2 regions of the Synechococcus sp. MU1611 genome follow, and region 2 is predicted to be linked to the other one. Evidence: predicted binding sites of a transcription regulator. Region 2 holds the regulator's gene; the other holds the start of a gene.
What was found. Region 2 encodes HrcA, which represses chaperone genes, less so after heat shock. Its sites were predicted from a motif close to TTAGCACTCNNNNNNNNNGAGTGCTAA; they were not measured.

Region 1 (7,326 bases), on a different contig from region 2:
ACATTGAGCGCACTCAATGAATAGCAAGGATGTATAATTTGAAACGAGAGCAAGGTGCTTAAATGAAAAAAAAATTAAACTCAAAAAAGCCAGAGAAATACAATTTTTTCATCCCACCAAAACTATCAAGCTCTCTTGCAGAAGAAGTCTGCAGTCCACTATGGAAAAAAATAATCAGTTCAATTGAAAACCAAGAAGTCGAAATAATCCTCGAAATAGTTAAAGGGATTGACACATGTGAAGGCATATTGCACTTACCTCATCCTTTTATAGATGCTGTGGACACATTCCCAGTTAAAAGCATGCGTCATGGAATGTGCAACTTTATTTTCTTTCATGACTCAACCAATCGGCACCGTTGGATATTGTGTCAATCTACTTCGTTCGTTGATGCTATTTTTTCAGAAACACATTCAGGCAAGCACAAATCTTCGCCCAATGACAATCAAATACTAAACCACATCAATAGAGTTATCAAAAACTATAATAAAGCTGGCCTAACGCAAAGCTGGGCAGAGCAAGCGATATTTTCTGGGTACTTACTTGATCAATTAAGACCATATCATCACTTCTACGACCAACTCAAGTGGCTGGTGCATTTAAAAACTAAAAAGCCAATTATTAGCAATAATTCATTTTTTATCCCAAAAAGTCTAAAAAGGAGAACGCCTTCAACAACAGATCAGCCTACATTTTCTATGTTCCCATTGGTCATTGGATCAACTCAATTGGGGACGAAGCTTGACAAATATACCGACGAAATGGAAAAAGTTGTCCATGACGACAGCTTAAAAGGTCTCCATGGATGGAATACAGCAATTAATAAGCTAAAAAAATTAACGGGTAAAAAAAGAACTCTTACCCTTTGGTTTGGCATTTCTGGGCAAAAAAGAATATGGGTCGAGCAAGAAGACTTTCTACCAACTCTTGTGGAAAACCTAAAACCATGGTTCGATTCGTTTGTATTCTTAATTGATGGATTCACGCAATATGAATACACTGATGGGCAGCCCATCAAGGGCAGCAAGTCAACTCCCATTGGTCAAGACCTTGTGGTTGTCGATTCGATAAGGCATAAACTATTGCCTTATTCAAACGCTTCTATCGTCAACCTTGTTGGTCAAACTTATCGAAAAAAAATTCAATGGTGCCAGTCTGTTGACTTTTTTATTGCAAACGCTGGTGCAGGCCAGCTAGTTCCTCATCGATTTTGCAAAAAGCCAGGTATTTTACATTCCAACGAGAAACATTGTGTTTTTTCTATGGGAATCAACAATACAACCGTGAAACTGGTCGACAAGTCGCTCGTGAGCGATGTCGGAAACTTGTTTGCTAGTGATAGAAGAAAGAAGGCAGATGTATCAGGTTCTGGATTAATTAGCTACAGCATACACATAGAAGTTGTCATAAATATGATCATAACCATGTTGAATTTAAGTGAACGGCTAGTGCCGATCACCACCGATCTTTAGTAATAAGTTAGTCAAAGGCCTGGTGCCTTCAGGCCTGATCCAAAGAAGGCAAGTTCCTTATGAACGCGATCCAACTCATACAACATTTTGGTTTCTTTCTTTTCGAGGATCTCAACACGTTTCAAAAGATCTTCTAACAATTTATTTTGCAGTGATTCAACTTGAACTTGCCTTTTTTGTACGCCTTGTGATGGTGGTGCCGCAGACCCTGCTGTAGAAAGAATTCCTCCATCCGTTTCGACGTACAACAACGCCAGACGCTCCAATACCTTGGAGTAAGCCTTGTCTTGGCGTCGACAGAGATCCTTAAAACGCTGGAGCGTCTCCGGGGCGAACTGAGCGGCAAAGGCACCAAGGCGCTGTGGCATTTGTCCCGACAGAACCAGACGAATCAATACATTAACCCGCGCACTTCTGCACCCCTACTCATTCATGTCTTGCAGCTGAAACCGCACCCCAACCGTTCGATGTCTTGAAGGGTCTAGATCTGACAAGGCAATGACTGAGTCAAAAAAAGAGGCCCCGCAGGACCTCTTGATATGACTGGGATGTGGGTGATTCGGTGGTTTGCGAACCACCCGCACAGACGTCAATAGTCGAAGTCACCGCCGCCCATGCCACCGGCAGGAGCTGCTTCCTTCTTCTCAGGCAAGTCAGCCACGATGCACTCAGTGGTCAACACCATGCCAGCAATCGATGCGGCATTCTGCAGACCGGAGCGGGTCACCTTGGCGGGGTCAACGATGCCGGCAGCCAGCATGTCGACGTACTCGCCGGAAGCTGCGTTGAAGCCCTCGGCACCTGCGCGAGCCTTGACGTTCTCAGCCACAACAGCACCGTTGGCACCTGCGTTTTCAGCGATGCGCATCAGCGGAGCGGTCAGAGCAGCAGCCACGATGTTGGCGCCAATCAGCTCCTCGCCAGAGAGGCTGGAGGCAGCCCACTGCTCCAGGGCCGGAGCCAGGTGAGCCAGGGTGGTGCCACCACCAGGAACAATGCCTTCCTCAACAGCCGCCTTGGTGGCGTTGATGGCGTCCTCGAGACGGAGTTTCTTGTCCTTCATCTCAGTTTCGGTGGCCGCACCCACCTTCACCACAGCGACGCCACCGGCCAGTTTGGCCAGGCGCTCCTGCAGCTTCTCCTTGTCGTAGGTGGAGTCGGTCTCGTCCATCTGCTTCTTGATCTGTTCGCAGCGGGCGCCGACAGCCGCCTCGTTGCCCTCGGCAACGATGGTGGTGGTGTCTTTGTTGATGGTGATGCGGCGGGCGGTGCCCAACATCTCCAGCTTGGCGTTCTCCAGCTTGAGGCCAGCGTCCTCGGTAATCAGCTGACCATTGGTCAGAACAGCCATGTCTTCCAACATGGCCTTGCGGCGATCGCCGAAACCAGGAGCCTTCACAGCAGCAACGTTCAACACGCCCCGCAGACGATTCACCACCAGGGTGGCGAGAGCTTCCTTCTCGATGTCCTCAGCAATGATCAGCAGAGGCTTGCCGGTCCGTGCGATCTGCTCCAGCACAGGCACGAGATCCTGAACCAGGCCGATCTTCTTGTCGGTGAGCAGGATGTAGGGCTCGTCGAGGACGGCTTCCATCCGCTCGGTGTCAGTCGCGAAATAAGGGGAGATGTAGCCCTTGTCGAAACGCATGCCCTCGGTGACCTCGAGCTCGGTCTCCATGGACTTGCCCTCTTCGAGGGAAATCACACCTTCCTTGCCAACCTTGTCCATGGCATCGGCAATCATCTTGCCGACTTCTTCGTCGTTGCCGGCAGAGATGGTGCCGACCTGAGCGATGGCGTTGCTGTCAGCGATGGGCTTGGCCATTTCCTGGATCTTGCTTACCAGGAAATCGGAGGCCTTGTCGATGCCCTTTTTCAGAGTGATCGCATTGGCACCGGCGGCCACGTTGCGCAAACCGGCCTTGACCATGGCGTGAGCCAGGACGGTGGCGGTGGTGGTGCCGTCACCGGCAGCGTCGTTTGTTTTCGAGGCGGCCTGGCGGATCAGAGCAACACCGGTGTTCTCGATGTGATCTTCAAGCTCGATCTCCTTGGCGATGGTGACACCGTCATTGATGATCTGGGGTGCACCGAACTTCTTCTCCAGCACCACGTTGCGGCCCTTGGGACCCAGGGTCACCGCAACGGCTTCAGCCAGGATGTCGATGCCTTTCTCGAGAGCGCGACGGGCGTTCTCGTTGTAAATGATGCGCTTTGCCATGGAAGGCGTTTCCTAATGAAGAGGATGAATGATGAATAGGGATGGCTGAGCCGCAACTCAGCAGAGCTGATCTCAGTTGACGACAGCCAGGATGTCTTTCTCGGACAGCAGCACGTATTCATCGCTGCCGAGCTTGATGTCGGTGCCGGCGTACTTGCTGTAGAGGACCTTGTCGCCCACACCGACTTCGGGAGCCTGACGGCTGCCATCGTCGTTGCGCTTGCCGGGGCCCACTTGAACCACTTCACCCACTTGGGGCTTTTCCTTTGCGGTATCGGGCAGAAGGATGCCGCCGGCGGTCTTCTCTTCGGATTCGGAGACCTTGATGAAGATGCGGTCGCCGAGCGGTTTAACAGTTGAGACGCTGAGAGAAACAGCAGCCATGGGTACTTGCAGGAGCAGGGACAGGGCGCAATGCGCCACGCATCGAACCGAGTTGGCACTCGATGCCGATGAGTGCCAACGTATGCAATCGGGCGGCCCCTTTTCTAGTCCTAGAGCTGTGCGGGTGTCCGAACCGCAGGCTGTGCCGACCCAACCGATGGGAGCGTTGAACTGACAGTGGTATGGTTGCGCCGCTCTGAATGGGTCCGAGCGCGTAGCGCCTGTTCCCGCAACTCTCCTTACCTATGGTCGCTTCTGCTCCTGCATCTGCTGGCACCAAGGGTGTGATCCGTCAGGTGATCGGCCCGGTTCTGGACGTGGAATTTCCCGCAGGGAAATTGCCCAAGATCTATAACGCCCTGCGCATCGAGGGCAAAAACCCCGCAGGTGATGACGTCGCTCTGACGGCTGAAGTTCAACAGCTGCTGGGTGACCACCGTGTTCGCGCCGTTGCCATGAGTGGCACCGACGGACTCGTCCGCGGCATGGAAGCCGTCGACACCGGTGCACCGATCTCAGTGCCCGTCGGCGAAGCCACCCTGGGCAGAATCTTCAACGTTCTCGGCGAGCCCGTTGACGAGCAAGGACCTGTCAACACCACAACCACTGCTCCCATCCACCGCGAGGCGCCCAACCTCACCGAACTGGAAACAAAGCCCAAGGTTTTCGAAACCGGCATCAAGGTGATCGATCTGCTGGCTCCTTACCGCCAAGGCGGAAAGGTGGGCCTGTTCGGCGGTGCCGGCGTGGGTAAAACCGTGCTGATTCAGGAGCTGATCAACAACATCGCCAAAGAGCATGGCGGTGTGTCTGTCTTTGGCGGCGTGGGCGAGCGCACCCGCGAAGGCAACGACCTCTATGAGGAATTCAAAGAGTCTGGCGTGATCAACGCTGACGACCTTTCCAAGTCGAAGGTGGCCCTTTGCTACGGCCAGATGAACGAGCCCCCCGGCGCCCGGATGCGCGTGGGTCTCTCCGCTCTGACCATGGCGGAGCACTTCCGCGACGTGAACAAGCAGGACGTTCTGCTGTTCGTCGACAACATCTTCCGATTCGTGCAGGCCGGTTCCGAAGTGTCCGCACTTCTCGGCCGCATGCCTTCCGCTGTGGGCTACCAGCCCACCCTCGGCACCGACGTGGGTGCTCTCCAAGAGCGTGTTGCCTCAACCGTTGAGGGATCCATCACCTCGATTCAGGCGGTTTACGTCCCTGCTGACGACCTGACCGACCCCGCTCCTGCGACCACCTTTGCTCACCTCGATGCCACCACGGTGCTGAACCGTGCCCTGGCCTCCAAAGGCATCTACCCCGCTGTGGACCCTTTGGATTCCACCAGCACCATGCTGCAGCCAGCAGTGGTGGGTGACGAGCACTACCGCACCGCACGCGCAGTGCAGTCCACCCTGCAGCGCTACAAGGAACTCCAGGACATCATCGCGATTCTGGGTCTCGACGAACTGTCGGAAGACGACCGTCGCACCGTGGATCGTGCCCGCAAGGTGGAGAAATTCCTCTCCCAGCCCTTCTTCGTGGCTGAAATCTTTACCGGCATGCCCGGTAAGTACGTGAAGCTGGACGACACCATCGCCGGTTTCAACCAGATCCTCGCCGGCGAGCTGGACAGCCTCCCCGAAGCCGCCTTCTACCTGGTGGGCAACATCGAGGAAGTGAAAGCCAAGGCCGAGAAGATCGCCGCCGAAACCAAGTGATCCTTGCGGGGGTGTGATTCACACCCCCAATCACGTGTTTCTCGACAGTCCGTTCTCTTTTCGAACCAAGGTTCATGTCCCTCACCCTCCGCGTGCTGGCAACAGACCAGAACGTCTTTGATGGCAGCGCCGACGAGGTGATCCTGCCTAGTACCACCGGTCAACTCGGCATCCTGCCCGGCCACATTTCGCTGCTCACCGCCATCGACATCGGTGTTCTGCGGGTTCGTGCCAACGGAGCCTGGAACTCCATCGCTCTGATGGGTGGTTTCGCCGAAGTCGATGCCGACGAAGTCACCGTTCTGGTGAACAAAGCCGAACTGGGCAGCGCCATCGATGCCGGTACCGCCGAAGCCGCCTTCCAGAAAGCCTCAACCGTCGTGGCTGGCATGGAAGGCCAACCGGCTTCTCCGGAAAAGCTCAAGGCACAGCAACAGCTGAATGAAGCCAGGGCTCGCCTGCAAGCCAGTAAAACTCCCGACTGATTCATCTGCTTCGCAGATTGACTCCAATACGCCAGGGGCTCACGCTCCTGGCTTTTTTGATGGTTCATCCGGATCACCACCTACCTTCGGGCAGACACAAAAAAACCTGCCCGAAGGCAGGTTTGGATGAACAACCTGGAGAAAGGGTTCAGGCGGTACCGCAGAACGTGACGTCGGGGAACTTGACCTTGGCCTCGTCGAGGCTCTTGCCCTTGCCTTCCTCCTGCCAGTAGTTGATCACCTCAGTGGCTTGGTTGAGCACTTCAACCCGCTCGTTATCGGTGATCCAGCTCTTCCCTTCCAGCTCGGTCTTCAAGCTTTCCCAGGCATCCTCACGGGGCCAGAAGAAGTAGGAGGTGAGGGGACTGGGGCCACCGCCGACGATCTGATCAACGGCAAGGGCCACGTTGTCGGGAAGCCAGAGGATCTTCAGCAGGAAGCGGCCCTCGTCGGCCTTAGGGGTGTAGCCGGAGGGAACACCATCGGCGTCGATGGTTGCCGTGGCCAGAGCCGCGGCGGCACCCTTCAGAACAGGACGGCCTTCACCCTCGCTGGCTGCAGGCTTTTCAGTGGTTTCAGCTGCCTGGGTGGCGCCTTCAGCCGCGTCGGCGGACGGAGTCGCGACCTCCTGGTCGGTAGGGGCAGCGCCTTCGGTGACCGGCATGGTGTCAGCGCTCAAGACAGAAATACAAACAACTAACCTACCAGCCGCTCCCCATCAGACGTTCTGGGATCTCCAACCATCCTGCTGTTCGACATTGATGGTGTGATCCGCGATGTCGCTGGCAGTTACCGAAGGGCCCTCCAATGCACTGTCCAGCACTACTGCGGTTGGCAGCCCAGCGCCGATGCCATCGATGCACTGAAGGCTGAAGGGGCCTGGAACAACGACTGGGACGCCAGCCTTGAATTGCTGCGGCGCCACGGCGCTGCTCTGCCGGATCGGACCGCACTGATCGATGTCTTCAGCGACTTTTACTTCGGCGGAGATCCAGAGGGGGACCCCAGTCACTGGACTGGATTCATCGGCGATGAGCCCCTGCTGGTGGACGCCA
Region 2 (7,326 bases):
CGGTGGGCACCACGATCAATGTGGTGATCGTGCTGGTGCTGGCGGTTTTTCTGCTGCTTGGGGCGGATCCGATCGTCGAAGGCCTGGCCCGTTGGCTGCCGGATCGCTGGCGGGAGCTGGTGCAGACGACCCTCGAGCGCACCTTTCGGGGCTACTTCGCCGGGCAGGTTGTGCTGGCGTTGATCCTCAGTGGCGGCCAGCTTCTGGTCTTCACCGCCCTGAAAATCCCCTACGGAGTGTTGTTCGCTGTGCTGATCGGATTCACCACCCTGGTGCCTTACGCCAGCGCTGTGTCAATTGTCTCGGTGAGTGCAGTTTTGGCAGTACAGGATCCCCGCACAGGATTCGAGCTGCTCGCCGCGGCGATCGTCGTTGGTCAGATCGTGGATCAGGTCATCCAACCGCGGCTGATGGGCAGCATCGTTGGGCTGCAACCGGCCTGGTTGCTGATTGCTTTGCCGATCGGCGCCCGGGTGGGCGCCCTTTACGGCGTGGGGGATCTCCTGGGACTGCTATTGGCGGTTCCGGTGGCCAGTTGCATCAAGACCCTGGCCGATGCCGCCAGGGCTGGCGATGTCAGGCCGCCGGAATCACCCCCCGCTCCTGGAGTGCCTTGATCACCAGCTCCACGGAGTCGGCCAGATCCTGCTTGCCGGTGTCGATCTTCAGCTCGGGCGTTTCTGGGGCTTCATAGGGGCTGGAGATGCCGGTGAATTCTTTGATCTGCCCAGCCCGTGCCTTGGCGTAAAGGCCTTTGGGATCGCGGGATTCGCAGACATCGAGATCGGCAGCGCAGAACACCTCGAGAAAGTCGCCGTCCTCCACCAGGCCACGGGCCTTGTCGCGGTCAGCGCGGAAGGGGGAGACGAAGGCGGTCAGCACGATCACCCCCGCATCCAGGAACAACTTGGCCACTTCACCGATGCGGCGGATGTTCTCCTCCCGGTCGGCATCGGAGAAACCCAGGTCTTTGCAGAGCCCATGGCGGATGTTGTCCCCGTCCAGCACATAGGTGGCGAGCCCCCGCTCGAACAGAGCCGCATTGACGGCGTTGGCCAGGGTGCTTTTGCCGGAACCGGAGAGTCCGGTGAACCAGAGGATGGCGCTGCGATGGCCGCGCTGCTTCGAGCGCTCGTCTCGGCCTACGGAGGCTTCATGCCAAGCGATGTTGGTGGACGCACCCTTGTTGGTGAGTTCTCCGTAGGTGGGGCTGGCAGTCATGGCCACGGCATGAAGTGGCGGCCATTCTCACTTATCCACCAGCTCGTTTCGGCCGGTATCCCTCTTTGCTGAGCAGCTCGAGAGTCAGGTCGACCTGATCTCCTTGAAGTTCGATCACCCCATCCTTGGCGGTGCCGCCACTGCCGATGCGTGTTTTGAGTTTCTTCAGCAGAGCCTTGAAGCCCGCAGCATCAAGCTCCAAGCCTCGAATTACCGTCACAGTTTTGCCCCCCTTGCCGCCGCGAGTGGGCTGCACCCGCACCATTTGCTGAGACTTTGCTGTGGGCTCCGTCGTCGCCCCGCTCGGTCGCTGCAGACTGTCAGCGCTGCTGAATTCCTGCCAGCCGCCCTTCGGCATCCACCCGTCGCAATCGAATTGCATTGTCGATGACCACCCATGCTGCGCCCACAACAACGCCGCGCTGGGCCGACTCCAGCCGCGGCCTCGGCCGTTTGATCGAGGCCTTGATCGGTATCGGTCTGCTGCGTCGTCCCCTGTTCTTCCAGGCGCGGCAGCTGATCATTCGTACGGCTGAGCGCAACGGCATTCCTTGGCGGGCCCGACGCAAGGAGCTGCAGCAGGCGGCAGCACCGTTGCTGGCTGCCAGCACTACGGCAGGTCTCACCCCGCCGGCCTATTACCTATCTCGATTCCATGCCTATGAGCAGGGCAACCTCTGCTGGCAGGCTGCCGCTGAAGCAGAGCAGGCCACCGATGCCATGGCCTTGCGGGTTTGGCCGGAGGAGCCGCTGAAGCCTGCCGAGGCTCAGGCACGACTCCGCGATGCCATCCATGCTGTGGCAGAACCGTTGCTCCCCGCAACGATCGACCGTGTCGTGGATCTGGGCTGTTCCGTCGGGGTGAGCACCCAGGCCCTGGCCCGCTGGCTGAACGCCCGTGCCGCAGCCAGCTCTGTGCACACTCCGACGCTGATCGGCCTGGATTTGTCGCCAGAGATGCTGTCGGTGGCCCGCGTGCGTGACCCCCAGGGCCTTGTGCATGACTGGCGACATGCCGCCGCCGAAGCCACCGGGCTGGCCTCGGGTTCAGTCGATCTGGTCAGCCTGCAGTTCGTCTGCCATGAGCTTCCCCAGGGGGCGACCCGTGCTGTCCTGGCCGAAGCGGCCCGGTTGCTGCGGCCTGGTGGTGTTCTGCTGATGGTGGATCAGGACCCTGGCTCGTCCGTGCTGCAGCGCTTGCCGGCGCCGGTGGCCACGTTGCTCAAGAGCACAGAGCCCTTCATTGAGCAGTACTTCGCCCTGGATCTGCCCGCAGCGCTGCAGGAGGCCGGGTTCCGGAATCCCAGCATCCGTGCCTGCGACCCACGGCACCGTGTGATCGCCTGCTTACGCTGAGCCGACGCTCCAACGTCGATCCGTGACCAGCACTTTGCCCAACGCCAGCACTCCGGATCCCTCCAGCTTGCAGCCGGCGGTTCGTCCCGGCGCCCATGGTCGCTTTGGCCGATTCGGGGGGCAGTACGTGCCTGAAACCCTGATGCCGGCTTTGGCGGAGTTGGAGCAGGCGGCCGCCCAGGCCTGGAATGATCCGGCCTTCACTGCTGAGCTCAACCGCCTGCTGAAGAACTACGTCGGTCGGGCGACACCGCTCTACGAAGCTGAGCGTCTTACTGCTCATTACCGCCGCTCCGACGGTGGTCCCCGCATCTGGCTGAAGCGAGAAGATCTCAACCACACCGGTGCGCACAAGATCAACAACGCTCTGGGGCAGGCCCTGCTGGCGCTGCGCATGGGCAAGAAGCGAATCATTGCTGAGACCGGTGCGGGCCAGCACGGCGTCGCTACGGCCACGGTTTGTGCCCGCTTCGGCCTCGAGTGCGTGATCTACATGGGTGCGGAAGACATGCGCCGCCAGGCCCTCAATGTGTTTCGCATGCGCTTGCTGGGCGCCACGGTCCAACCGGTGACGGCGGGCACCGCCACCCTTAAGGACGCCACCAGTGAAGCCATCCGCGACTGGGTGACCAACGTCGAGTCCACCCACTACATCCTGGGCTCCGTCGCTGGCCCGCATCCCTATCCAATGTTGGTGCGGGATTTCCACGCGGTGATTGGTGAAGAGTCCAAGCAGCAGTGTCAGGAGGCCTTCGGACGGCTGCCGGATGTGTTGATGGCCTGTGTGGGTGGTGGCTCCAATGCCATGGGTCTGTTCCACCCCTTCGTTCAGGACACCTCTGTTCGCCTGATCGGCGTTGAGGCCGCCGGCGATGGCGTGGCGACAGGCCGCCACGCCGCAACGATCACCGAAGGCCGTGCCGGCGTTCTCCATGGCGCCATGAGCCTGTTGCTGCAGGACGGCGACGGCCAGGTGATGGAGGCCCACTCCATCTCGGCTGGTCTCGACTATCCCGGTGTCGGCCCTGAGCACAGCTACCTGCGTGAAATCGGCCGGGCGGAATATGCGGCCGTCACCGATCAGCAGGCCCTGGATGCCCTGCGGTTGGTGAGTGAGCTGGAGGGAATCATTCCGGCCCTGGAAACCGCTCACGCCTTCGCTTGGCTGGAGCAGCTCTGCCCAACCCTGGCCGAGGGCACTGAAGTGGTGATCAATTGCTCCGGCCGAGGCGACAAGGACGTCAACACCGTGGCCGAGAAGCTGGGGGATCAGCTTTAGAGCTCAGGTATCAAGCCAGCAGCAACTCAAGATGTCGGGCTACGCACTGCACCGCAGCGCGTGCCGTGGCGTAGGCCATGCGCATGGGACCTACGAGGGCCACGTGCCCGAGCCCCTCGTTGCAGCGATAGGGGGCTTGAACCACCGCACACGCCTCCAACGCAGGCTGCGGATGCTCGCCGCCGATCCACACCCGTGCGGATGCACCGCGACTTATCAAGGTGCAGGGTTCTTCGTCGATCAGTTCCAGCAGCGGTCGAAGGCTTGCCGTGCTTTCAAATTCCGGTTCGCTCACCAGCCTTGAGAGGCCATGCACCACTACAGACGTGGGGTTGTTGGTGGGAGTGGGCTGGTCGAGGGCGCTGCGCAGCACAGCGCCGCTGCGTTGCAACTGCCTGGGCAGTGCCTCCCAGTTCAGCTCGCCCTCTTCGAGCTGCGCCGACGCCCAGCGTTCCATTGCGGTGAGTTCGGCTTCGGCGCCGTGCGGCAGGCGCAGGTTGAGATGGCTGGCGCTGCCATTGGCTTCCACCAGCATCACCAGCAGTCGATCACCACTCGGCACCAGACGGATCGTCTCCAGTTGGCGGTTCTCCTGCTGCGGTTGGGTGATCAGGCTCATCAGGCCGGTGAAATCCGTTAGTCGCCGCGCCAGATGCATCAGCAGGTCATCGAGACCCGCCCAGCGCAGGCTTAGGCCCGTCAGCTCCCGTTCCAGGTGCTGAACGGCAACGCCTGGTTCAGGCAGCAGCGCATTCACGTAGTGCCGGTATCCCATCGGACTGGGAATGCGTCCGGCTGAGGTGTGCGGTTGATGCAGCAGACCACGACGTTCTAGAGCCCCCATGGCGGAGCGAACGGTGGCTGAGCTGGCTGGGATGCCGAAGCGTTGCACCAGGGTGCGGCTTCCCACCGGTTCCATGGTGTCGACGTAATGGTGCACCGTCGCCTGAAGCACCTGTTCTTGCCGAAGGGACAGGGGCTTGCTCATCAGTAGCGGGGAACGCTGGGATCCACCTGCAGGCTCCAGGCATCAATTCCTCCCTCAAGGTTCCATACCTCGAGGCCCCAGGGCTGGTCCAGCAGCCACAGGCCGAAGTGGTAGCTGCGAACGCCTGCATGGCAAACCACCACCACCGCTTGATCGGGTTTGAGGTCAGCTTGCAGCGTCGTGAGCCATTCATTGGATTGGCTTAGGGGTCGGTGCAGAACTGCGCCGGGGAAAGGTGCGATCGCGAGCTCAGCCGCCTCACGCACATCCACCAGCTGGGGTGAAGGCTGCTCACTTTGCAGCCACTGCTGCAATTCGGAGGCTTGGATTGGTTGTGGTTGGGATTGGCCCATGGCGCCATTCTGCGTTGATGGACAAAGATGAAGGGATCCGAGAACGCCGGCCCATGAAGGCCCGCCCCTTCCTCAGCGCTGCCGGCGCTGTGCTGCTGTCGCTGCTTCTTCTGGCTGCTGGTCTGCTTTGGACCATGGATCGCCAGAGCCCCCTTCATCTGGCTGAGCAGCCTTTGCGTCTGCCCCGGGCGGCTCGCTTTGTGCCGAGGGATGCCGATTTATCCCTGCACTGGCTGGCCGATCCCAGACGTCTGCCCGCCTATGCCCAGGCCGTCGCCCCTGCATCGGAACGCCGCGATGCCCGCGATGGTGCACGGCAGTGGCGTGAGGGGGTCTTCGCCTTGGCGGGCCTGCAGTTCGGTCTTGAGCTGGAGCCCTGGCTTGGTGAGGAAGTCAGCCTCACCCTCACCGATGGCGCCTCCAACGCCGGCTGGGTTCTGGCCTTGACCAGTCGGGATGACGATGGCGCCAGGCGTTTCTTGCAACGGTTCTGGCAGACCCGCAGCCTGGCGGGCACCGATCTGCAGATCAGCAGTTACCGCGGCATCGGTGTGATCAGCGGCCAGGGGGCCTTGGTGGGGCATGACCCCCAACCTCTGGCCACGGCCTTGATTGATGACGACCTGCTCTTGGTGGCCTCAGGCCGGGGCGTGCTGGAGCAGGCCCTCGATGTCTCTCAGCTTCCGGATCAGCATCAGCTGGGGGATGAACGTCTGCAGCGTCAGGTCGCTGATCTCGGTCAGGGTGTGGCGCTGCTGACGGCATCGCCACACGCCCTTCAGCATTGGTTGCAGTTTCCTGAGGTGGTAGCCCAACGCGAGGATCTGAACGGGCTTGTGGCTTCGCTTCGGCCGGAGGGTTCGACCCTTGCGGTGGATGGGCGGCTCGGGTTCCAGCAAGCCATTGCTTCCGCCCCATGGCCTGACCTGACGGATCTGACCGCCTCGGCTGGTGGACATGGCCGTTGGCTGGCGCAGCTGCAAAGTCCAGCACGTCTGTTGGATCCGGGCGAAAGCCATCCGCTGGCCCAGTGGTTCGGCCCGGTTCTCGCGCAGCAGTTGCGGGACCAGCCGGCTGCAGATGCTGTTGTTCAGTCCGATGAAGGCCCTCTTCTCTGGCAAGACCAGTCCGAGGGCTGGCTCTTGGCCACGCGCTCTCAAAGTCCCGCCAGGGATGCGGTGGATGCACGTCTGCAGGAGCAAGGCCTGACCCGGTCTGAGCTGGACGGAGATGGTGAGGTCTTGAGTGTGTGGACGCGTCTTGTTCGCCAGCGGGGACGCCAGCCTGGAGTGGATGCCCAGCTGGCTGTGGCTCAGGTCAGCTCGTCCTCTCTGAACTGGTGGGGTGAGTCGTTGATGGCTCTGGCGCAGCGTCAGAACGGACGTGCCCTTCAGCCTCTCGTGAACCAGTGGCAGGAGCTCGTATCGGCCTCCCAGCCCGTGCAGGCTCTTCTTTTGGCGGATGCCCCGGCTCGATCACTGTTGGGTCAATGGCGGCCGTGGGGGCTGCTGCAGGTGATGGCAGGGCGGCCCTTGCAGGACCAGGTCAGGGGTCTGGCGTTCGCCGTCGACGCTGATCGTCTGGAGCAGGGCGGTACCGAGATTCCTTTGCATGCCCGCCTCGAACTCGGCTGAACTGGTTCTGCTGCGGCATGGCATCGCAGAACCCCGCCAGGCGGGGCGGGATCATCCGGATCGCCCCCTCACCGCGGCCGGGCGTCAGCGCACGCAACTGGTGATGGCAGCCTTGGTGCGACGGGGGCTGAGGCTCGATCGCCTGTTGTCCAGTCCTTACCGCAGGGCACTGCAAACGGCGGAACTGGCCCTAGAGGCGGGGCTCGCCTCACGCCTTGTGGTGGACGAACGCCTCAAGCCAGGAGGGGCCCTTGAAACGCTGCTGAGCTCGGTCGATGGACGGCTCGGCCTGGTGGGCCATGAGCCGGATCTTGGAGACCTGGCCTGCATGCTTCTGGGGTGTCCCCCTGGTGGCCTGCTGTTGAAGAAAGCCGGCGTGATCCAGCTGCATTGTTCGGCGGGCCAGTGGCAGTTGCAGGCCTTGCTTCGCCCGGCACTGTTGATTGAAGATTTAGGTTGCTGATAGAGGCAATCAGGTGGTGGCCCAGCAGCAGA

Region 1: a site for HrcA is predicted at 4,130-4,156, ahead of groES (co-chaperone GroES). Genes of this name have one in related genera too.

The regions. Positions count from the first base shown of each region.
Region 1 covers NZ_VTLC01000006.1:46,921-54,246, forward strand. The annotation lists gene FZZ92_RS11430 (hypothetical protein) at 63-1,472, shown strand; gene FZZ92_RS11435 (hypothetical protein) at 1,484-1,840, opposite strand; gene groL (chaperonin GroEL) at 2,062-3,693, opposite strand; gene groES (co-chaperone GroES) at 3,766-4,077, opposite strand; gene atpD (F0F1 ATP synthase subunit beta) at 4,323-5,786, shown strand; gene atpC (ATP synthase F1 subunit epsilon) at 5,861-6,271, shown strand; gene FZZ92_RS11460 (30S ribosomal protein PSRP-3) at 6,420-6,935, opposite strand; gene FZZ92_RS11465 (HAD-IA family hydrolase) at 7,038-7,326, shown strand, end outside.
Region 2 covers NZ_VTLC01000002.1:84,741-92,066, reverse strand. The annotation lists gene FZZ92_RS04965 (AI-2E family transporter) at 1-617, shown strand, start outside; gene cysC (adenylyl-sulfate kinase) at 577-1,221, opposite strand; gene FZZ92_RS04955 (translation initiation factor) at 1,253-1,579, opposite strand; gene FZZ92_RS04950 (class I SAM-dependent methyltransferase) at 1,609-2,577, shown strand; gene trpB (tryptophan synthase subunit beta) at 2,600-3,856, shown strand; gene FZZ92_RS04940 (heat-inducible transcriptional repressor HrcA) at 3,867-4,844, opposite strand; gene FZZ92_RS04935 (rhodanese-like domain-containing protein) at 4,844-5,197, opposite strand; gene FZZ92_RS04930 (DUF3352 domain-containing protein) at 5,215-6,831, shown strand; gene FZZ92_RS04925 (histidine phosphatase family protein) at 6,809-7,294, shown strand; gene FZZ92_RS04920 (citrate synthase) at 7,311-7,326, shown strand, end outside.